One region of the Thiomicrorhabdus sp. genome, then DNA from elsewhere that is predicted to be linked to it. Evidence: predicted binding sites of a transcription regulator. Region 1 holds the regulator's gene; the other holds the start of a gene.
What was found. Region 1 encodes FNR, which switches genes on or off when oxygen is low (the NO sensors DNR and NnrR bind a similar motif). Its sites were predicted from a motif close to TTGATNTANATCAA; they were not measured.
Positions count from the first base shown of each region.

Region 1 (12,451 bases):
GGTAGGGGTTTTATTGAAGTCTCTAGTCATTTTTCTAAAGCGTTGTGAGCTGACATCCTCTTAAGATTAGAGATGGTTAGTGTTGTACAATATGAGCATTCATGGCACTTTTATGTTTAAAGCTGGTTTATCCAAAATTACATTTAAAAAGCAGTGTCAAACAAATTTAAAATTTAAATTAATAAAATTACCAGGCCTGGTAATTTTATAAAAAGTGTTAAAGAAAGAGTTAAAGATGAAGTTTATTGTTAAGTTATTTCCAGAAATCATGATTAAGGGTGGCCCTGTTAAAAAACGCATGATTAATATGCTTACGGATAATTTGAGAACGCTTCTGTACAGAGTGGATAAAGAAATTGAAATTAAACGTTTCTTTGACAAGATAGAAGTTCAGGTTGTTGAACAGCATGTAGATGCTGTGCGAAGAATTTTAAAACAAACACCAGGTGTTGAGCAGTTTTTGGAAGTCATTCAATATGAAACAGGAGAGGATTTAGAAGCCATTGCTGAGATCGTTGCTAAGCATAAAATAGCTTTGATTGACGGTAAAACTTTTGTGGTCCGAGCAAAACGCAGTGGCGAACATCAAATAACTTCTTTTGAAATTGAGCGTTATGTTGGTTCTTATCTTTTTAATAAGGGGAATCCAAAGGGTGTTGATTTACGCAATCCAGAAGTTAAGGTTGAATTTGAGCTCAATCAAAATATTTTGAGTGTGATTACTAAAAGACAATCTGGCTTGGCTGGCTTTCCAATAGGTACACAAGGAGATGTTTTATCTCTAATGTCTGGTGGTTTTGACTCTACGGTAGCAAGCTTTTTAACCATGAAGCGTGGAATTAAAACCCATTTTGTCTTTTTTAATTTAGGTGGGGCAGCTCATGAAGTTGGGGTTAAGCAAGTTGCACTCTATTTATGGAGTCAATTTGGAGCTTCTCATCGTGTTCAATTTATTTCTGTGCCATTTGAAGAGGTAATAGAAGAAATCTTTAGATCAACTCACGAGAGTTATATGGGGGTAACTCTAAAAAGATTGATGATTATGGCTTCAGAAAAAGTAGCGGATGCAATGGGGATTGATGCACTTGTTACTGGAGAAAGCGTGGCTCAGGTAAGTAGTCAAACTTTACGTAATCTAGCGGTTATTGATGAGGTTTCTAATAAATTGATTTTAAGACCTCTTGCGACAATGAATAAGCCTGAAATTATTGACATAGCAGATAAAATTGGCACTCGTGAGTTTGCTGAAAATATGCCAGAGTATTGTGGCGTAATCTCTAAAAATCCAGTGACGAATGCTTCTTTTTCTAGGATGGAAAGAGAGGCTGGCAGGTTTAACTATGATGTTTTGGAAACGGCTGTAGAAAGATCCGTTAGTATTGCGGTTGATAAGATTATTGAGGATGTGAATGCTGCTGCACCTGTTGAGGTTGTTAATTCACCTGATGATGCGATAGTGATTGATATTAGGCGTCAAACAGAAGCAAGTCATTCGCCACTGTCCATTGAAAATACCAATATTCCATTTAACGAATTAAATCGAACTTTTAAAAACTTAGATCAGTCTAAAGAGTATGTTTTGTATTGTGATAAAGGGGTAATGAGCCAGTTACATGCACAGTATTTAAGAGATGCCGGCTTTGAAAATGTTAAGGTTTATCGTCCTTTGGTAAGTTAAGAAGGTTTTGAATTCCTCTTTATTTCTTTAGATTAACGAGTTGTATTATTAATTGCCCGAAGGTTCTTGAGGCAGGTCATTGTCAGTCTGAGAATCTTGATGTTCTTCAAGCGTCTCTTCTTTGAATTGATGTTTTTGAATCGCCAATTCTTTAGCCAGTTTTAAGGCTATCTTGGTTTTTTGAATTTTGGTTACATAGTTAACCGTTTCTTGACCAATCTCTTGTCTTGCAAGTACTTCAACATTGTAATGCCATTTATAAGGGTTTAAGCCTTTGGCTTTTGTCATGCGTTGTAGTTTACGAATACGACCAGGCCCAGCGTTATAGGCAGCTAAAGTGAAGTTGATACGGTCTTCTTTAGAATATTCAGGTTTACTAAAGTAATAGTCTCTAATAAATGCTAGGTATTTAACACCAGCCAGAATGTTATTTTCTAGATTATTAATATTGGGCACATTGACGATTTTTGATCGAGCTGTAGACGGTTTTATTTGCATAATGCCTATCGCATTGGCACGGCTTCTTAAATCTTGTTTAAAGCCTGATTCCTGAAAAGCTTGTGATGCAATTAGATACCAATCAAAATCAAAAAATACGGCATATTTTTCAAAATAATATTGCAAGCAGGGCGTTTCATCTAAAGCATTTAAAGAGAGTGGTTGCTTAACCCAATAAGGGTTTTTAAAATATTTTTTATAAAGGCTGTTTCCTAAAAATTTACCAGGCCTGGCATATTTGGTAATAAAGTCGTTAAGTGTCTGTTTAAGTTCAGGAAGGTTTTGGTTTATAGCCCAGGCGATATTCCCACCATAGTGAAAGGCAAAATCTTTTTGTAATCGAATGTTAGGAAAAACGTTTTGATATATTTCAGCGATATGATCATCAACAACGGTGTAATCAAATATTCCGGCATTAACCATTTCAAGAATATCTTCTGCCTCTAAAAGAGGGTCTGCGGTCACTATTTCAATAGCTGGTAATCCAAGTCGTCCAAGCTCTTGGTTTAATCGTTGTATATGTATGATGTAACTACTATTGCCAACTACAACAATTTGTTTACCTGAAAGTTCTTGAAGTGTTTTTGGAGCGGGGTTGTTTTTGTTGGATATTAAAATTTCGCTTATGTCTGTAATGTACGGCCTGGTAAAGTCAACATAACTCTCTCTCTCAGGGGTGACCGTCAAACCTGCCGCGACTATATCACCATAGCCTGCTTTTAAGTCGGGTACTAGCTGGTCAAAAGGGTGGGCTAAAAACACAATGTGAGTTCGATAACGCTCTTTACGAGGCCCTCGATTAAGATACTTTTCAAATTCTTTCATTAGGTCATGTTCAAGACCTCTATCTCCACGTAAAGTGTGAAAGAAATTTGTTCTATTGTAACTAACCAAAACCCTTAAGATTCTTCGTTCTCTGATTTTGTCTAGATCGCCAATAAATGGTTGGTTAATGCGTTCAGTAATGCTTTTGGGGTTTGTAATTATACTAGCGTTGCATTTTAAGCTAACAAACAGTGTTAAACCGATAAGGGTTATCAGGAATCGGTTTGTCGTAAATAAACTGAATGTTGACCTTTGCAAAAGTCTGCCCCATTAAGGTTTGTGAATGGTTATTCTAGTTGAGTTGTACTGCGAATAAAACCAAAAAAAATTAGGTATTCTATAAATCACGATATAGGTCAGGTTAAACCTCCTGTTTAAGAAAGAAAAATTGAAAAAAATAAGGCTGTTTAAAACCCAATATTTCAATTAAAAAGGCTAGAATTGGTAGTAGTAATAAATACAAATTAAAAGGAGTGCTTAATGCGAAAAGTTAAATATGCCATTTTAGGTGCAGGAACGTCAGGTTTAACTGCATTAGGGATTATTAGAAAACAGACAGATGATTTTGTCATTATTAATGGTGGCCATCTAGGTACAACCTGTGCACGAGTAGGGTGTATGCCTTCAAAAGCAATGATTCAGTCCGCTAATTTGAATTTTAAAAAACATCTATTAAGCCAATTTGGCCTCGAAGGCGGTGAATCTCTTGAGGTTGATAATGTAAAAGTACTGCAAAGAGTAAGGCTGTTGCGAGACCGATTTACCAGTGGCGTTAAAGCTGGTACAACAGAAACTTTAAAACCTGAGCAATTTATTGAAGGGTATGCAAAGTTTGTTGGTGAAAATCAGTTGGAAGTAAATGGAGAGGTTATAGAAGCCGAAAAAATTATTATTGCTACAGGTTCTCGTCCAGTAGTGCCTGCACCATGGTTAGAGCTTGGTGAAAAGTTATTAACCAGTGATGAAATTTTTGAATTAACCGACTTACCAAAGCGCATCGCCGTCATTGGTTTAGGTATTATTGGCTTAGAGCTTGGGCAAGCATTGTCTCGTTTAGGTGTTGAGGTAATTGGTTTTGAAATGCAACATACTGTTGGTGGTTTATCTTCACCTGTGGTGATTGAAAAAGCCACTGAAATGTTCTCTAAAGAATTTCCAGTTTATCTTGGTGCAGCGGCTAGATTAGAGAATGCAGAAACAGGCGTAAAGGTTAGTGTTGAAAAAGAGAGTTTTGAGGTAGATGTGGTATTAGCTGCTCTTGGAAGAAGACCAAATATCGATGGAATTCAACTTGAAAAAGCCGGAGTTAAATTGGATGAAAGAGGGATGCCCTCATTTAACGTAAACACTATGCAGATTGAAGATAAACCCATCTTTATTGCGGGCGATGTAAACGTCTTTAGACCTATTTTGCATGAAGCTGGGCATGAGGGAAAAATTGCTAGTCTTAATGCAATGGATTTTCCAAGTGTTACCGCTTACAAACGAAAAACACCATTAGGTATTGCGTTTACAGACCCAGATATTGGTTTTTTTGGTCAAAGTTATCGTGACTTAGATTTGCAAAAAGTAGAAGTGGTGAACTTTAACCTAGAAAAAAATAATGGCAGAGCGATTGTTATGGCTGAAGACCATGGGGTGATTTCATTGTATGGAGATAAGGAGACCAAGCAGTTAATTGGTGGTGAAATATTTATGCCTCATGCTGAGCATTTTACTCATTTACTAGCCTGGGCTGTTGAGCAAGAAATGACGGTTTTAGAGTTAATAAAAATGCCATTTTATCACCCAGTATTAGAAGAGGCGATTCAATCGGCATTATATCTACTTTACAAAGCCTTATATTCAGAGGGTGAAAGAGTAATTAAAGCAGAGTTAACAGTAATGCAATAAACTTGACTAACTATTTGTTATAATACTGCGAGTTTTTTTAATATAACGCTCTAAATCTAATCACTTTGTGGAGTTTTAAGTCATTAGGTGGAGCGTTTTCAATTTTTAGATGGTATTCGTGAGCAAAGAAAATACATCGGGTCAACAGGATCCACATGCACAGCGTGAAGCTGAGAAGTATGAAAACCCAATTCCTAGTAGAGAGTTTATTTTAGAAGTTTTAGAAGAGGCTCAAAAGCCTTTAAGACTTTTTCAAGTTGCTAAAGCAGTAGATGTTGATGAAGATGATGAAGAGCGTTTTGAAGCTCTTTCACGCCGTATGAAAGCAATGGTGCGTGATGGTCAACTAATTCGTAACCGTCGTGGTGCTTTTGGTCTTTTAAAGAAAATGGACTTAATCAAAGGTCGTGTTTTGGGCCACCCAGATGGTTACGGATTTTTAGTGCCTGAAGAAGGTGGTAAAGACCTATTCCTTTCTGAGAAAGAGATGCATAAAGTATTGCATGGCGATATCGTGATTGCATCGGTGATTGGTGAAGATCGTCGTGGTCGTCAAGAAGGTGCGATTATTGAAATTACCGAACATAACACTAAACAAGTGTTGGGTCGTTTAAATTTTGAAGATGGTTTATCTTGGGTTCGTCCAAACAATAATCGCATTACTCAAGATATCTTCATTCCTAATGACGGGTTACTTGAAGCTAAAGAAGAGCAGATTGTTTTAGTTGAAATTATCCACCAGCCATCTGTACGTTCTGGGCCAATCGGTAAAATTGTAGAAGTTGTTGGCGATTACATGGCGGCAGGAATGGAAATTGATTCTGCTATTCACGCTTATGGTATCCCTAATGAGTGGTCTGAAGAGCTTGAAGCTGAACTAGCAAATATTCCTGATGAAGTAACCGAAACGGATCTTGAAGATCGTAAAGATTTACGTGCTCTTCAGTTAGTGACTATTGATGGTGCTGATACTAAAGATTTTGATGATGCTGTTTTTGCAAAACGTCGTAAAAACGGTTGGCGTTTAGTGGTTGCGATTGCTGATGTTTCACATTATGTTAAGCCAGGTACAGAGCTTGATAAAGAAGCTTTTAAACGTGGTAATTCAGTTTACTTCCCGCAACGAGTTGTACCAATGTTGCCGTCTAAGTTATCTGATGGGTTGTGTTCGTTAAATCCTAAAGTTGACCGATTGTGTATGGTTGCAGATTTATCACTTACCGAAGATGGCAAGCTAGAACGTAGTCAGTTTTATCAAGCAGTGATGAATTCAAAAGCACGTTTAACGTACACGCAAGTGAACGATATCTTAACGAATGAAGACAGTGAATACCGTGAAGAGTTTAAAGAGCAAGTTCCTTTACTGCATGATCTGCATGATCTATATAAAGTATTAAAAGTTGCTCGTGCTGAACGTGGTGCTTTAGAGTTTGAAACTACTGAAACACGTATGGTATTTGATGAAGAACGTAAGATTCAAGAAATCGTTCCTGTCACTCGTAATGATGCTCATAAATTAATTGAAGAGTGTATGTTAATGGCTAACGTTGCAACTGCACGTTACCTAAAGTGGCATAAAATGCCAATACTTTATCGTGTTCACGAAAAACCAATGGAAGAACGTCTTAAAAACTTAAGAACTTTCTTATCAGACTTTGGTTTAACGTTGGAAGGTGGTGATGAGCCTACTGCACATGATTATGCTGCAGTTTCAGCTAAAGTTGCTGGTGAACCTCACGAACATTTAGTGCAAACCGTTCTTTTAAGAAGTATGAGTCAAGCCGTTTATCAACCAGAAAACAAAGGGCACTTTGGGTTGAATTACGAACATTACGCTCACTTTACTTCTCCTATACGTCGTTACCCAGACTTATTGATTCACCGTGCAATTCGTCACGTGTGGAGCAAAGAAGGGGTTGAGAAATTTGATTACACTGAAAACCAAATGGCTGATTTAGGGCAGCACTGTTCTGATACAGAAAGACGTGCAGATGAAGCAACTCGTGATGCCGTGACTTTCTTGAAGTGTGAATTCTTATCTCATCGTATTGGCGGTGAATATGAAGCAGTGGTTTCTGCGGCGACTAACTTTGGTTTGTTTGTTGAACTGCAACCTTTATATGTTGAAGGTTTGGTTCATATTACAGAGCTAGGTGAAGACTATTTCCATTACGATAATGCTCGTCATTGTTTGAAAGGTGAGCGTACAGGGAAAACATATCGTTTAGGTGATCGTATTAAAGTACAAGTGGCTCAGGTGAATTTAGATGATCGTAAAGTTGATTTACGTTTTATTGAAAGCCTCACGGAACATGTTGAACCAGAAATGACTGATGCTAATGGTGATGACTCTGCTGAATCACAAGGTGAAGAAGAGAAAAAACCAGGTCGTAAAAAACGTTTCTACCGTAAAAAGAAACGCTCTGGTTCAAAGCCAAAGGCTGACTAATGAAGCAAGAAGTCATTTATGGTTTACATGCGATTGAAAAGTTTATTAAACAATCACCGCAATCTGTATATAACCTGAGTTTTTTGAAAGGACGATTAAATAATCGCCAACAAGCTTTATATGACCAAGCTAAAAGAGTTGGTTTAAATATAGAGCTTGTGAGTAAATCTGCTTTTAATAAGATTGATGGAAATCATCAAGGTGTTATGGCAACCGTTGCCAAGCAAGCTGATTTAGTAGAATCTGATCTAAAAAAACTGATTGAAGAAACCTCTAATCCACTTTTTGTTTTTCTAGATGAAGTGCAAGACCCTCATAATCTAGGTGCTATTTTACGAACAGCAGATGCGGTAGGAGTTAATGCGGTCATTATTCCTAAGCATAATTCTGTTGGAATGAACCCAGCAGTTCGTAAGGTGGCTTCTGGTGCCGCTGATAATGTTAAATTGATTGTTGTGTCTAACTTAGTTAGAACCATGAAAGAGATGCAGCAAGAAGGTATGTGGATGATTGGTTTGGCTGGAGAAACTGAGCAAACAATCTACGACCATGATTTAACCGGTTCAATTGGTATAGTAATGGGAACGGAAGGCAGTGGTTTACGTCGTTTAACCCGTGAAGCCTGTGACCATTTGGCGGCTATTCCAATGGTAGGTGTTGTTGAAAGTTTAAATGTTTCTGTTGCAACAGGTGTAACCGTTTATGAAGCGTTTAGACAAAGAGCTATAAAAGCAAAATCCTAATAGCAAATTAATTACATATTTTTATTTTATTAGTATTTAAAAAGCCAATTTACCCTATGCTCACACGTCATAGATGGCCATAGGACATGCCAGGCCTGGTAAATTGGCTTTTTGCTTTTGTAGGATATGTTTTAAACAATATGTTGTTTAAGCCAGGAAAATATCACCGTTTTCATCTAACTTGATAGCAATTGATGTCAGAGACTCGTCCCAACACGGTCCCTCAATACATAAACCATCCTCAATATTAAAATAGGCATCATGTACTGAGCATTTCATGGTTTTCTCAAAAGGATTTACATCAATTTTGTAAGCTTCATTTAAAGGTACATCTTGATGTGGGCAATTATTCAAAAAGCAACGCACACCATCTTCATATTTAATTAATACCAATGATCGGCCAGAAGCATCGTTCACAATAGTTGTTTTAGCATTGCTTAATTGTTTAATGTTGGCTAAAGCTTTATTCGCCTCATTTGCCTTCAATAAATTATCTAAGCCTGGTTGCAGGCATTTTTTGGCAGCAAGTTTACTGGCATAACTAACGGCATCAGCAAGTGGTTGTTTTTCTGTTAAAGCGTGAATTAAGCCAGCATTGAATGTATCTCCAGCGCCTAAAGTATCAATTACAGGATTAACTTGCTCGGCTTCAACATGTTCAATAGAGCCTCCAGGCGCTTTCAACCAAACGCCATCTTCTCCCCAAGTACAAACAAGATTAGCATTTGGTAGGTCAAGGCTTTCTAGTAGTTCTTTACCATTTGCAAATCCTTTCGCTTTAGCATAATGATGTGAAAATATGATTAGGTTAACGCTGTTAAATAAGGTTTCGATACCTTCTCTAGGTTTTTCAACTTCAAGAGAAATTGGCTGATAGGTTAAAAACGTTTTAGCAATATTAACCATGCCTGGTAGTTGAGCCATATTACGGCCTTCAAAATGTAACCAGTCATATTCCTCTATTTCTATTTTGGCAAAAAAGTCAAAGCTGATTTCAGGCAGATCACGAAAATGAACAATGGTTCTATGACCGTTTTCTGCATTTAACGTCACAAAAGAGGTTGGCGTTCTACCTTTTATAAATTTTTGAACATGCTCAGTAGAAATGTTACGTTCTGCAAGGCCTGACAAAAGTTGTTTAGATTCACTATCTGCTGCAATGGTAGTGCAAATGTCGGTTTGGTGACCTAGCTGATTAAGCACGTATAAAGAATTGTTAACATTGCCACCAGTAGAGATTTGTTTATTGCTTGCTCGTAACTCTTCATCTTCTTGGGGGTGGTGGTCAACGGTTAAGATGATATCTAAAACTGAATTTCCGATGCCTAAAATTTTTGACATGTCATGCTTTCCAAATTTTTTTAATGAATGTAGTGATTTAAAGGTTTTGTTTAAGAATCTTCAAAGCACCATAGAAAATTGCAAAGAATTTTAACATAGGTATACAAACTGTGTAGATCTTGTGATTTTTGTATAAAGGTGAATAAAATTAAAAAAAGCTTGACAATGCTTTATGTTGATTTAGTTTTCGATAGTTAAAACTAGTTTTATGTTTATGTTGTAACACCTTGTAAATAAAGAGGTATAGGGTGTCCTTATGGAGTTATTTTATAGACTGTTATAATTTGTTTTCTTTTCCACAAAACCTGTGGATAACTTTGTGTGTAAAGTTAATAAAAATGCCTTAAGTGCTTTAAATTAGCCAAAAAACATTAAACTGCTTAAAAAATAAGCAGAATGATTTTTTGATTAAAAAATCCCAAATATTAAATAACTTTATGTGTTCATAAGCACAAAAAGAAGAAAAAATATTCGCTAAAAGATGACAAAAAGATTAAAAACGATACAATCAAAAAAATAGAACAATAAAAATAATATAAAACCAAAAAAACCAATCAAATGATAATTCATTAGGGCTACTATGAATCAAGTCAAATCAGCGTTTAACGCAAGTTGTTTAAATTGCGGGCTACAAAAAATATGCTTTCCTACAGGATTACAAAAATCAGATGTTGATCGTCTTGATGATATTGTTGAGAGAAAGTCCCCTTTAAAAAAGAACCAGCTTCTCTATGAAGCTGGGCAGAAATTTCACTCTATTTATGCCATTCGTGCAGGAGTTCTTAAATTATATTCATACTCTGATTCAGGCGAAGAAATTGTTCATGGTTTTTATTTACCCGGCGATGTCGTTGGGTTTGATGGCCTTGTTGATCAGCATTATTTATACAATGCGGTTGCTTTGGATAGTACAAGTGTGTGCAATCTACCCTATGAAGAATTAAGTGATTTATCGATGAAGATACCAAATCTTAATCATCAAATTATGACCGTTATGAGTAAAAAAATGCAAGATGGGCGTTTACATTCTGAGTTATTAATCAAGAGGAATGCAGATCAGCGTGTAGCACAATTTATTTGGAATATGGCAGAACGCTACAGAAGCAGAGGGTATGCTTATGATGAATTTCGATTAAGCATTTTGCATCGAGACGTTGCATTGTACTTAGGACTAACGCCTGAAACAGTGTCTCGAATATTAGCTAAGCTGAATACAGAACGTATTGTTAGCTGGAAGAAAAAAGAAGTAATTATTTATAATGAAGCGGCATTAAAAAGCTTGGCTGGTATTAGTAGTTGCGATGTTTGTAAAGAAGTTGGTTAAATCTTTATAAATTAAAATGAATACTTAGTATTTATATGGTTTTTTATTGATTTCAATCAATTTGATTCAAGCTCAGTTATGGTCTAATAAAATTATGAAAACGTTGTAATTGGATTTACGTTTTTCATAATGTAGCCCGCTTACCCGGCCTTTCGGTCGGGGTCTTTTTAGCCTTTGCTGAAAACGTTATCTAACACTCCTTATTAATATTCCTTTCAATTTTCTTTCAGAAAAAGTATTTATTTTTAATTAATAGTTTGATTTGTTAAATTTTTACTTTTTTAATGGTCTTTTGCCATTAAGTTCGGTATATTAATACTATCCATTTACTTATAAATTTAGGAATAAAACGATGTCTTTAAAAAGTATTTCACAGTTATTTTTAGTTGGTTTTTTAGGATTTGCCTTAGTTGGTTGTAGTTCTACACCAAAAAATGATTCAGATGACAGTAAAGAGGTTGCTGTTGCTCAAGTTGATACAGATATTGAAGCTGCTAAACGTGCAGCAGCTGAACAGGCTGCTGCTGATTTGGCTGCTAAAAAAGCTGAGTTGCAAGCGATGATTAACGGCAAAGTAATTCATTTTGATTTTGATCGATCTGAAATTCGTCCTTCAGATTATGAGTTAATTAAAGCTAATGCTGATTATCTTAATCTTGAGCAAGACGCATCTGTAACAATCAAAGGTTACTGTGATGAACGTGGTACTCGTGAATATAACCTAGCGTTAGGTGAGCGTCGTGCACAAGCGGTACAAAACGCTTTAGTTGCAGAAGGTGTTAGTCCAAGCCGTATTAATGTTATTAGTTTCGGTGAAGACAACCCAGTTGATGAGGGACATAACGAGGCTGCATGGGCTAAAAACCGTAGAGCTGAGTTTTCTTATTAATTGAAAATTTAGTTTAGTAGCTAACTGTTTTTTTAAAGCCTTCCTGTCATAATGACAGGGAGGCTTTTTTGTTTAAAATTACCGAGTTTACCTATGAAAAATGATACCCCACTAGTTCACTATTTATCTGATTACCAAGCACCTAAACTTGAGATTCAATCAAGTTATTTAACTTTTGATTTACAGCCGACAGCAACGGTTGTAACGAATTCTATGAAAATAATTAATTCATCAAAGCAGACGCAACTGAGTTTGGATGGTGAGCAGTTAAAACTAGTATCGGTTTTCATTAACAGTGAAGAAATTACACAAAAATGCCAGCAAACAACTGAGAGCCTTATTGTTTGTTTACCAGGCCTGGAAGAATTTGAATTAACGATTACAACGGAATCGCCCCACAAAATAATACGGCTTTAGAAGGTTTGTATCGTACAAGTGGTAATTATTGCACTCAGTGTGAGGCGGAAGGTTTTAGAAAAATCACCTACTTTATGGATAGGCCTGATGTTTTAACTTTATTCACGACTAAGATCATTGCAGACAAATCTGAAAATTCCGTATTACTATCTAACGGAAATCTGATTGATTCTGGAGACCTCCCAAATAATAAGCACTACGCTGTTTGGCAGGATCCATTTAAAAAGCCTTGTTATCTATTTGCTCTGGTTGCAGGTAATCTTGAATATATTCAAGATACATACCGTACATTAGATGATCGTGATGTGGATCTTAGAATTTATGTTGAACCAAAAAACATAGATAAATGCGAACATGCTATGAAGTCACTTATCAAATCAATGAAATGGGATGA
Region 1 covers NZ_OY759719.1:2,346,412-2,358,862, reverse strand. Annotated here, with positions in the region: gene thiI (tRNA uracil 4-sulfurtransferase ThiI) at 236-1,678, shown strand; gene ACORJQ_RS10640 (MltF family protein) at 1,727-3,001, opposite strand; gene ACORJQ_RS10635 (dihydrolipoyl dehydrogenase) at 3,482-4,894, shown strand; gene rnr (ribonuclease R) at 5,013-7,343, shown strand; gene rlmB (23S rRNA (guanosine(2251)-2'-O)-methyltransferase RlmB) at 7,343-8,086, shown strand; gene ACORJQ_RS10620 (PfkB family carbohydrate kinase) at 8,234-9,427, opposite strand; gene fnr (fumarate/nitrate reduction transcriptional regulator Fnr) at 10,008-10,751, shown strand; gene pal (peptidoglycan-associated lipoprotein Pal) at 11,104-11,640, shown strand; gene ACORJQ_RS10605 (hypothetical protein) at 11,734-12,057, shown strand; gene pepN (aminopeptidase N) at 12,063-12,451, shown strand, end outside.

Region 2 (12,451 bases), 520 kb from region 1:
CCTGTTTTATCAAAAACAAAATGCTCTATTGAATGCAAAACCTCTAATACAGTACCATTTTTAACCAATATACCATTTCTTGCTGATACTCCAGATGCAACTGCAATGGCCATAGGTGTTGCCAAACCAAATGCACATGGGCAAGTAATAATAAGTACTGCTGTTGCAGTCATAACGGCTACTTCAAGATCTGCACTAAATAACCAAAACGCAAAACTTGCAAAGGCTAAACTGATGGTTGTAGTAACAAACCAAGGCATAATCTTATCTGCAGTACATTGAATAGGAGCCTTTGAACCTTGGGCCTCTTCTACCATATGAACAATTTTGCCTAACTGTGTATCTTGCAGAATTTTTTCTACCGCAATGGTAAGGTTGCCATCAATGTTTAATGTACCTGCAATAACATGGTCGTTGACCTGTTTACTAATCTCTTTAGATTCCCCACTCAACATCGATTCATTCAGCATACTCTGACCAAACCTAATTACACCATCAACGGGTATTTGCTCACCGGGTTTCACAACAATTAAATCGCCTGGAATAAGTGTTCTTACTGGCACAATATTTTCTATATCTTCATTAAGTTTTCGTGCAACTTTTGGCTGTAAATCCATTAATTTTCGAGAGGCATCAATTGCTTTATTTTTTGAAATCGCTTCAAGGTAACGACCAATTAACAATAAAAAGATAAAGTCTATGAGCGTATCAAAATAGACCTCACCTGAATGACTTGGCTCAACGGTGACCCAAAATGAGTATAAGTAAGTTGTAAGCATCCCCAAACTGATTGAGACATCCATACCTACCGTTCTAGACCTGAGAGCTGTCCATGCTCCTTTAAGAAAAGGTTGTCCGGAATATGCTAATGCGGCTGTGGCAATAATGAATTCTAACCAATGAAAATAGTTACGATATTCAGCATCATCTGCGGCACCTGTATAAAGTGCAACTGAAAACCACATGACATTCATCATAGCGAAACCAGCAAAACCTAGTCTGTATAGCAGATCCCTATTTGCTTTTTTATAGGCTTGCTCACTAGCGGAAGGGTCATATGGGGTGGCATCATAGCCAATTGAATTGAGTTTTTTAATTATTTCTGAGAGTTTTGTTTTGCTGTTATCCCAGCGAATTTTAATCTGTTTATTTGTAAAATTTACTCTGGCTAATAGTAGCCCATCCATTTTGGCAAGTGTATGTTCAATTAACCAAACACAGGCAGCACAATGAATTGCTTCTGACATCAATGTAATTTCACGTCTGTCTGATAAGTTATCAACAAACTGTGATTGAACTTCATCGTAGTCAAAAAATTCAATATCTTTATTTGGCGGAGGTGGCGGGGATAATAATTCGCCATCTGGCGTTCTTTTATAAAAACTTTCCATCCCCGCTTCATGTATGACTTCACAAACAGAAGCACAGCCATTACAGCAAAATTCTTGTTCTTTGCCATTAATTGACTTTAGAACTAAATCCCCTTTGGGAATAGCTTGTCCACAATGAAAACAACTAGAAGCCATAACTATTCTGGATCTTGAACCATAATACTACGGCCCATATTAATTCTATTTTCTCCTTTAGTCACTTCCATAATTAAATCCCATTTGCCTTTTAATGGAAGACTAAACTGTTGTTCATACTCACCTTTTTTATCGGTTTTATTCATTACAATCTTACCGTCAAGATTTTTATTGGAAGGTCTATAGAAATAAAGAATGGCCGTTTCAACGTCTAATGGCTTATTGTCTTTATCTAAGACCTTCAATTTTACTAAATCTGATTTACCTTCTGACAAAATAGGAACTTCAATTTTTAATTGCCACCCTATCTTTTCCATACGTTTTTGTTCTGCTAACACCACATCCATTCGCTTACCTTGTTCATAGTAATCTTCTACTACAAGCCCTGGATTTGTGACGATTGCCATACTCACCATGAAGAAGTTTACTGATAATACGATGACAAGAATTACGAACCACGCAATTACGAAAGGGTTTTTCCAAGCGACACTCCAATCGCGAGTATCTTGCTTAGTTTCTGCCATTGTCTTTTCTCCTAATAGTGGGGTTGTTTTCCCAAGCAACAAAAAAGCCCTATTCAGGGCTTTCCTAAATAGGGCTATTATAACGACTAATTTATATACAGTCTTTACTACATATTAACGAAAGTATTAACGTTTTCTAGGACTGATAAATGCAGTCTCATAAGTCGCTGATATGTTCTCGTTATTGACATCTATTACATGAATCTCAATAGGCGTATTTGTTTCTGTTAAATTCTTTTTAGGAATTCTAACAAACAACGTTGTTGCACCCACATTACCAGGCTGAATGGTAATTTGTTTGTCTGCATGGAATGTTAGTCCAGCAGGTCCTGTAACATCTATTTTAGCCAACATTACTTGGTTTGATTTATTCACAACTTTAATTGTCCATTTGTTTTGAACAGTTCCATCACTCATTTGCACAAATAACGGTGAACGTTCATGAAGTGCTTTTAAATCAATCGGCGACATCGTTAACATGCCATATACCATTGCAATAGCTGCAAATGCCATTATTGCGGAATAAACAATTACACGAGGACGTTTGAATAAAGGTGGTAATTTTTGACCAGCAAACTCAGCAAGTGACGCATAACGGATTAAACCTCTTGGTTTTTTGATCTTGTCCATAACAGAATCACATGCATCTATACATAGACCACAGGTAATGCAACCAAACTGCTGCCCTCGGCGAATATCAACTCCTGTTGGACAAACGGCAACACAAAGATTACAGTCAATACAATCACCAAGATCTGGAGCTTCTTCTCCAGGCTTAACACGCTTCATTCTTCCACGTGGTTCACCTCTATCTACATCATAGGTAGGAACAACTGTTTGTGTATCAATCATTGCCCCTTGAATTCGAGCATAAGGACAAAAGCCAATACAAGTCTGTTCACGAAGGATTCCTGCAAAAAAGAATGTTGCAGCAGCAAGCCCTAAAATAACCGATGTTTCAGTTCCACCCCATTCAAAACTAAACAGGCGGCCCCAAAGATCAAATGCATCCGTAAAATATGCAACGAAACTAAATGAAGTTAAAAATGCAATTAATGCCCAAAGTGCAAACTTTGGTAATTTAGTTTTAATTTTACTAAAGCTCATTGGAGCTTCATCTAATTTAATACGTTTATTTGGCTGGCCTTCAAACTTTTCTTCAATCCAAGTAAATACATCAGTCCAAACAGTATGAAAACAAAAATATCCACACCACAAACGTCCAGCTACAGCGGTTGATGCAGCTAGTAATAAAGCCCCAAATAACAACACCATTGCAAGCATCCAAATATCTTGTGGCAGAATTGTTATTCCAAAAATATGAAATTGGCGGTTTGCTAAATCAAACAAAAGCGCTTGATGACCATCCCATCTAAAATATGGAAAAATAAATAAAGAAAGCCAAAATGAAGCCGTGATCCATTTAATTGTTCTAAACTTTCCAGGCATTCTCTTAGCGTGAACCGTACCACCAGTATGAACAGGTAATATTTCTACACCGATGTTTTGTAGATTTTTATTATCCAAATCCATTTCATCAAGTACTGAACCTGTTTGTCCATTATCTCGATACAATTCTTTTTTGTCTGACATAGGGCTATCCTTGCTACCAGTCTATTAAAACGGCTATTTTATAGAAATAGCCGTGCCTATCATAAGTAAATTTTTCTATCTATTTCTATAAACAAAAATAGGCCCATTAAAAAGGCCTATTTTTGTTTATAGAAAAGAATTAACTTTCCTTATCTTCGTCTTTCTCAAGACCTTCAATACCACGTGTAGCTTTCCATGCAAAACCTACTAGAGCAATTATGCTTAATATAAGTGCACCGATTGAAATCCAAAGTACAAAATCATTGTTTAGTTCATTCATAACTTTCCTCTCCAAAGTTGATTAAAATCAATTTATATAGTTGTGCCTTAAACAAAAAAGGAGAACATGAGAGCTCTCCTTTTCTTTATCTAGATGAGTGCTTCAGCACTCACCTTATTGACCCCCACCTAAAGAGTAAACATAAACCGCTAAGCGTTTAATGTTTACGTCTGCATTTGGCAGACGATCTTTAAATGCTGGCATAACTGCTCTGTGTGTATTTGGAATATACTCACCATTTTTCTTAACGTTTACACCGTATGTAATAACTCTTTTGATCGCATCACGGTCAGAAGAGAAACGCCATACTTGGTCAGTTAAGTTAGCAGCACCTGCTGGAGCAAGAGGCTTACCTGCTGGACCATGACATGCTAAACACATACCTTTGGCATATACTGCTTTACCTGCAGCAACAGAAGGATCTGAACCCTTACCTTCAGACAAAGCAATAACATAATCTGTTACATGATCAATATCTTCATCAGTCAAGTTCCCCATCATCCCTTTAGCAGGCATATTACCAATACGACCATTAGTAATAGAAGCGTCTATCTGATTGATATTACCACCCCATAACCAATCATCATCAGCTAATACTGGGAAGCCCGGATTTCCTGCTCCACCTACAGCATGACAAGCCGCACAATAATCACCAAATAACATTTTTGATGTTGCTACAGCATATGATTTTAGCTCTTCATCTTTTAAGATGTCAGAAACAGACATTGAAGCTAACTTCTCTTCTTTATCTGCAAACTTAGCTACACGCCAATCTTTTAACACTTTGTAATCATCGTTATATTCATTAATCTGAGTCCAGTCAGCTAAACCTTTTGTAAACTGACCTGTACCATTAGTTAATGGAATAGTTGGATAATAAAGTGCATAGAATACAATCATGATAAAACCCGCGTAAAAAGACAACATCCACCACAATGGTGGCGGGTTATCTAATTCACGAATATCTTCATCCCAAATATGACCAGTGTTCCCTTCATCTGGCCATGGATTATGATGTGCCATATTAAAATCTCCTCAAATGACTAGTCATCGTTTAGTATTTTGTATTTCTGTTCTTCCATTTCCTTACGTTTGCTAGGACGTAATGCCATTGCAAAGGTAATTAACATGCCCAGAAATACAACTACCGTAACGATTAAACCTGCCCAGTCCTGTGTCGTCATAGACGACCAGTCAGTGCTTAAATAACTTTCTAAATTACTCATAAAACCTTATTGACGGTATACTTTGCTGTCATCCAGCTTAACCATCGTTCCAAGTACTTGTAAGTAAGCTACCATTGCATCCATTTCGGTATGACCGGCAATAGCTGCATCCGCATTCTCAATCTCTTCATCTGTATATGGCACACCAAGTGTACGCATAACTGACAAACGTTTCTTCATATCACGCTTTGTACCAAAGAAATCCTTAGATACAAGGTTTTCAGCTAACCATGGGTAAGCCGGCATTACTGACTCAGGAACCATGTCTTGAGGACGCATTAAATGAAGAACATGCCATTCATCAGAGTACTTACCACCTAGTCGTGCAATATCTGGACCAGTTCTTTTAGAACCCCATTGCATCGGGTGATCATACATAGATTCAGTAGCAAGTGAGTAGTGACCATAACGTTCACGCTCATCACGGAAAGGACGAATCATTTGTGAGTGACAAATATAACAACCTTCACGCAAGTATAAATCACGACCTGCAAGTTCTAGCGGAGTGTAAGGACGAACACCGTCGCCTGCTTTCCAATCGCCAATAACCCACTTGCCATTTTTATCCTGCTTGTAAAGGGCTTTGTCTGACACTATTTTACCATTAGCATCTTTAGTGAATGTACGCTCCCAAACTAATTCTGGAAACTTTTCATTCTTAGCATTACCGTATTTATCTGTTTTTTCAGTGTAATCTACAGCTGACTTGAGATAAAACAACGGTACGATTTCAACGATACCAGCAATCGAAACTGCTAGAGCTGTTGCCAGGAATAAAGCAAAGATATTACGCTCTAACCCTTCCTGGATATTTTTTGGTGCTTGATTATCTGACATGAGTTTGTGCTCCTCAACTCATAAATTTTTCAATTTAAGCAACGAAATATAAGATATGTCGTTGCTTAATATGACTTACTACTTTATGCGTGTGCTTCTACTGTATTAGTCGCTTTAGCATTTGCCATACGAATCGTCATAACAACGTTGTATAACATGATTACTGCACCACTAAAGAACAATAACCCACCAAATGCACGCATCGCATAATAAGGGTGCATAGCTGAAACTGATTCAGCAAAAGTATATGCAAGAGTTCCGTACTCATCATAAGCACGCCACATTAGACCTTGCATAATACCTGATACCCACATCGCAACGATGTAAAACACTGTACCAATAGTAGCTAGCCAGAAATGGAAGTTAATTAACTGCATTGAATACATTTCAGTTTTCCATAGTTTCATTACCATATGGTAAATCGCACCGATAGAAACCATTGCAACCCAACCTAACGCACCAGAGTGAACGTGACCAACTGTCCAATCTGTATAGTGAGAAAGAGCGTTTACAGTTTTTGCAGCCATTACAGGCCCTTCAAATGTAGACATTGCATAGAATGCTAAAGAGATAATTAAGAAACGCAAGATATAATCTGTACGTAATCTATCCCAAGCACCTGAAAGCGTTAACATACCGTTTAAGGCACCACCCCATGAAGGGATGATCATTGCTAATGAAATTACTGCACCTAAAGAACCTGTCCAATCTGGAAGAGCTGTGTATTGAAGGTGGTGAGCACCTAACCATACATAACCAAACATTAATGCCCAGAAGTGAATTACAGATAAACGGTAAGAGTAAATAGGACGTTGTGCTTGCTTAGGTACAAAGTAGTACATAATTGCAAGGAAACCTGCTGTTAGGAAGAACCCAACTGCGTTATGCCCCCACCACCATTGAATCATGGCATCTTGTACACCAGCAAACATTGAGTAAGAACGGAACATTGATACTGGAATTGCTAAACCGTTTACAACATATAAATATGTGATTGCAATCATCATACCTAAGAAGAACCAGTTAGAAACATACACACTTGGATGCGTATCTTTGTTACGTGATGCAATTGTCATTACAAAGTTAAATGTATATAAAGTCCACACGATAGCAATTGCAATTGCCATTGGCCATTCTTGTTCATGGTATTCTTTACCAGTTGTCATACCTAATGCGATAGACGTTACTGTTGCCAAAAGACCAATTGTGAACAAAATTGCTGTCCACCAAGCCAAGCCATTGCTCCAAAGCTTTACACCGTTGGTTCGCTGAACCGTATAAAATGCTGTTGCCATTAGCGTCATACCACCAAATGCAAAGATTACCGTGTTCGTATGAACAACACGTAAACGAGCAAAAGTGATTTCCGCAATATCTAAGTTTAACGCAGGCCACGCAAGTTCTGCTGCTGCATAAGTACCAATCATAGTACCTAGCACCAAGAAAACAATTGCACCTACTGTTAAATACTTAACCACGCCATTATCATATTGTGGTTTTACTGTAGTATCCATCAGTCGGATCCCCTTTATAGTCTTAATATTCTGCCCTTATCTATCATTAAATTACCGCTCAAAACAAACAATAACTTAACGGACCATTCTAGATAGAGACTCCTCAACGGGCATTATACCTGTATTGAAGCCATATCTCAGCCATAAACACTTTAAAAAGTTAACTCACATCAAGAAAGCTTATAGAATTAAACTTAAAAAACACCTATATAGAAATAGACACTTTAAAAAAATCTCTCGAATTATCCCAAAATACGGGCTTTGTTGATAGTAAAAAAAACTTATAGGGGTCCTCAAGATTTTTTTATGGAACACTTTTTGTAGGGCTATTCAAATATAAATTAAATCAACCTTAACTTACGACTTGCTTTAGAAAGTATAATTAGTACTGGACATACCCAATAAAGACATTTTCAGTTATTATATTGGCAACTTTATATTAGGAACTCTGTTATGCGAACTGCAAGCGTTGAACGCAATACCCTAGAAACCCAAATTCAAATTACCATCAACCTTGATGGCGAAGGCAATGCAAACTTAGAAACAGGTGTACCTTTTTTTGAACACATGCTTGACCAAATCGCTCGTCACGGAATGATCGATATTGATATTAAAGCTAATGGTGACAATCACATTGATGACCACCATACAGTTGAAGATGTGGGCATTGCTTTAGGCCAAGCTATTAACAAAGCGGCTGGTGATAAAAAAGGTATCACTCGTTATGGTCACGCTTATATTCCATTAGATGAAGCTTTATCTCGTGTTGTTATCGACCTTTCTGGCCGACCAGGCCTAGAGTTTAACTGTGATTGGACACGTGAACAGATAGGAAACTTTGAAACCCAATTAGTTCTAGAGTTCTTTCAAGGTTTTGTTAATCATTGTAACGCCACACTGCACATTGATAATCTTCGTGGTTACAATGCACACCACCAAGCTGAAACCATTTTTAAAGCCTTCGGCCGTGCATTACGCATGGCATTAAGTCAAGACGACCGCATGACGGGTAAAATGCCTTCGACTAAAGGAACTTTGTAAAATGAACCAAAAGTTAGTCGCCGTTATTGATTATGGCATGGGAAACTTACGCTCTGTTTCAAAAGCGGCTGAGCACGTAGCTCCAAGCAATACCAAAATAATAATCACTAACAACCCCGATGAAATTGCTCAATCTGATGCGGTTATTTTTCCTGGACAAGGAGCAGCCAAAGCCTGCATGTCTGCTTTAGAGCAAACAGGGATGATTCACCCAATTCAACAAGCCGCCAAAGAAAAACCTTTTTTAGGTATTTGCATGGGACTTCAAGTTTTAATGACGAGCAGTGATGAAAACAATGGCATTAAGTGCATGAATGTCATCCCAGGAACGGTTAAACATTTTGATTTTGAAGAAAACAGTCCGCTAAAAACACCGCACATGGGATGGAACCAAATCCATCAAACTCAAGAGCACGCTTTATGGCACAACATTCCACAAGATAGCCGCTTCTATTTTGTGCATAGCTATTATGTTAAGCCTGACCAAGCAGATTATATTATTGGCGAGACCACGCATGGCCTCACTTTTCCATCTGCTCTTAGCCATAACAACTTATTTGCAATTCAAGCCCACCCTGAAAAAAGTGCCGATCACGGCTTACAGCTTTTCAAAAACTTTTTACAGTGGAACGGTCAATAATTTTTAAAGGTTCAAAAAAATGTTATTAATTCCTGCTATCGATTTAAAAGATGGTGAATGCGTCCGCCTTCGTCAAGGCATCATGGAAGATGCAACCGTATTTTCTGGTGACATTGTTGCGATGGCTCAACGTTGGGTTGATCAAGATGCTCGCCGTTTACATATGGTTGATTTAAATGGAGCTTTTGACGGTAAACCCGTTAATGGTGAAGCCGTTTATCAAGTTCGCCAAGCTTTCCCTGATTTACCCATTCAAATTGGTGGTGGAATCCGTGACCTGCAAACGATAGAAGCCTATCTAAATGCGGGTGTAAGCTACTGTATCATTGGTACAAAAGCAGTTCATAATCCAGAGTTTGTAGCTGAAGCTTGTAAAGCATTTCCTGGCCATATAATGGTAGGTTTAGATGCCAAAGACGGCATGGTTGCCATTAATGGCTGGGCTGAAGTTACTGACCATGAAGTAACCCAACTTGGTAAACAATTTGAAGATGACGGTGTTGAAGCGATTATTTATACCGACATTGGTCGTGATGGCATGATGCAGGGTGTAAACATTGAGGCAACACAGGCTTTAGCAAAAGCACTAACTATTCCTATTATTGCATCTGGCGGCATTACCAATTTAGATGACATTCGCAAATTAGCCGAGATTGAAGCAGATGGCGTCACTGGAGCCATTACGGGTCGTGCTATTTATGAAGGCACCTTAGACTTTAAAGAAGGTCAAACTCTTTCAGATCAACTCGCCCCAAAATAATAACCCCAGCTTACCAGGCCTGGTTATTTTAGATTCTTACAAAGGAACTAACCAATGAGTCTTGCAAAACGTATTATTCCCTGCTTAGACGTGGATGACGGTCGCGTTGTCAAAGGCGTACAATTTGTTGATATTCGCGATGCGGGTGATCCCGTTGAGGTCGCCAAACGTTACGATCAACAAGGGGCTGATGAAATCACATTTTTAGATATCACCGCAACCGCACATGAACGCAATACAACAGTACACATGGTAGAACAAGTTGCTAGTCAAGTATTCATTCCGCTTACTGTTGGCGGTGGTATTCGCAGTGTTGAAGATATTCGCACCATGCTCAATGCAGGTGCCGATAAAGTCGCCATTAACTCTGCTGCAATCTTTAACCCAGCATTTGTCAAAGAAGCCGCAGATGCATTTGGCTCACAATGCATCGTGGTTGCCATTGATGCTAAAAAAGTTAGTCAACCTGATGAAGACAACAAGTGGGAAATATTTACCCATGGTGGTCGCAAAGAAACAGGTATTGATGCAATTGATTGGGCAAGAAGAATGGCCTGTTTAGGTGCGGGCGAACTTCTAGTTACTAGCATGGATCGAGACGGTACAAAAATTGGCTTTGATATAGAGTTAACTCGCGCCATTTCTGACAGTGTTTCAATCCCCGTTATTGCTTCTGGTGGCGTAGGTGAACTTTCACACCTTGCCAAAGGCATTACTGAAGGCCATGCCGAAGCCGTTCTTGCAGCCAGCATATTCCATTTTGGCCAACATACCGTAGAAGAAGCTAAACTGGCTATGCAAAAAGAAGGTATTGAGGTGAGACTATGAGCGATATTCTAAAACAAATAGACGAGGTATTAGAAGCACGTAAATTAGACACTCCCGATAGCTCTTATGTTGCGAGTCTCTATGACAAAGGGATCGAAAAGATTCTTAAAAAAGTATCTGAAGAAGCCGCTGAAACAGTCATGGCTGCAAAAGATTTAGAACATAGCAATGATGCTAAAAAAGACCAAGAACACCTTGTTTATGAAATTGCAGACCTGTGGTTTCACACTATGGTACTATTGGCATCTCAAAATCTGTCGAGCAACGATGTGACTACAGAATTACAAAGACGCTTCGGCCTTTCAGGGCATGAAGAAAAAGCCAGCCGCAGCGAATAAAGATCACCGCTCCAGTCAAAATCAATAAAGGATGAGACCCATGAGTACAGCAGAAAAAAGTGTATTTTCTAAAATCATCGATCGTGAAATTCCAGCTGAAATAATTTATGAAGATGACAAATGCATTGTTATTAATGATATCAACCCGAAAGCAAGAGTACACCTACTGGTGATTCCTAAAAAACCCATTCCAACTCTGTTTGATTTAAAACCGGAAGACAAAGACACCATGGGTCATATGATACTTTTGTTACCACAACTTGCACAATCGCAAGGCCTAGATGGATTTAAAACTCAAATTAATACCGGAGAATCTGGCGGTCAAGAAGTTTTTCATATTCACATACACTTACTTGGTAACTAAGATTCCTTACCTTTTTCATAAAAATCTTGGATACATATCTTTACTAAAGCAATTTATCGTATTTTTTAGTGCCAACAAATCATTGAATTTGGTATGATTAGCGGTCACTAAAAAATTCGGCTTTATAAGCAACAAATAAATCCCGTAAAAACTGGCAAACAAGCCACATATTAGATTTTAAATGGAGCAAAACCATGGGCATTAGCATTTGGCAATTACTTATCATCTTAGCAATCGTTTTAGTATTATTTGGTGCAAAACGTTTACGTAACGTTGGTAGCGATTTAGGTGGAGCAATCAAAGGCTTCAAATCAGCTGTAAAAGAAGAAGAAACAAAAACTGCAGAAGAAGACGAGAAAAAGCTAGAGAAAAAAGACGGTGACAATGTTTTTGATGTTGCCGCTGAAGAGAAAAAAACTGAAGAGACAAAAGATAAAGCTTAATTTTAAGCTTATCTTTGAGCACGCAAAATTATGTTTGATATCGGTTTTCTCGAAATCCTGGTTGTTCTGGTGATTGCCTTATTGGTTATTGGGCCTGAACGCATGCCTGAACTTGCCCGTAAGATAGGTCAGTTCATGGGCAAGATGCGTCGTTTTGTCAACTCTATGAAAGAGGAAGGGCAAGTCCAGGAGACACTTCGTGAAATCAAAGATTCGATGAATTTCGAAGAAGAAAAAACCAAAATTGATAATCTTGGAAAAGAGCTTGAACAAGGAATGAATCTTAATGATATTAACCTGGATGATTTTCAGCGACCTTTTGGTGGCGAAGTTGATCCAGCGGAGTCAGTCGGTTCAAACCAGTTTAATAAAGCACCAAGTCAACCAAAACCGCCTGCTCAACCTTCTTTAGACTCTGAAGAAACTAAAGAAAAAAATAACACTACTGACCTAAAGACAGACAGTAGCCCTGCCAACGTTTCAGAACCGACTCAATCGGCTCCTGAAAAAGACACTCAAAAAAGTTAGTCCTTTATG
Region 2 covers NZ_OY759719.1:169,743-182,193, forward strand. Annotated here, with positions in the region: gene ACORJQ_RS00675 (heavy metal translocating P-type ATPase) at 1-1,526, opposite strand, end outside; gene ACORJQ_RS00680 (FixH family protein) at 1,529-2,050, opposite strand; gene ccoG (cytochrome c oxidase accessory protein CcoG) at 2,177-3,643, opposite strand; gene ACORJQ_RS00690 (hypothetical protein) at 3,783-3,923, opposite strand; gene ccoP (cytochrome-c oxidase, cbb3-type subunit III) at 4,038-4,946, opposite strand; gene ACORJQ_RS00700 (cbb3-type cytochrome c oxidase subunit 3) at 4,967-5,107, opposite strand; gene ccoO (cytochrome-c oxidase, cbb3-type subunit II) at 5,156-5,986, opposite strand; gene ccoN (cytochrome-c oxidase, cbb3-type subunit I) at 6,070-7,500, opposite strand; gene hisB (imidazoleglycerol-phosphate dehydratase HisB) at 7,954-8,541, shown strand; gene hisH (imidazole glycerol phosphate synthase subunit HisH) at 8,543-9,181, shown strand; gene hisA (1-(5-phosphoribosyl)-5-[(5-phosphoribosylamino)methylideneamino]imidazole-4-carboxamide isomerase) at 9,201-9,941, shown strand; gene hisF (imidazole glycerol phosphate synthase subunit HisF) at 9,996-10,769, shown strand; gene ACORJQ_RS00735 (phosphoribosyl-ATP diphosphatase) at 10,766-11,107, shown strand; gene ACORJQ_RS00740 (histidine triad nucleotide-binding protein) at 11,148-11,471, shown strand; gene tatA (Sec-independent protein translocase subunit TatA) at 11,666-11,914, shown strand; gene ACORJQ_RS00750 (Sec-independent protein translocase subunit TatA/TatB) at 11,984-12,442, shown strand; gene tatC (twin-arginine translocase subunit TatC) at 12,449-12,451, shown strand, end outside.
Region 2: ccoN (cytochrome-c oxidase, cbb3-type subunit I) is a predicted target of FNR. The motif match lies at 7,661-7,674, and genes of this name have one in related genera.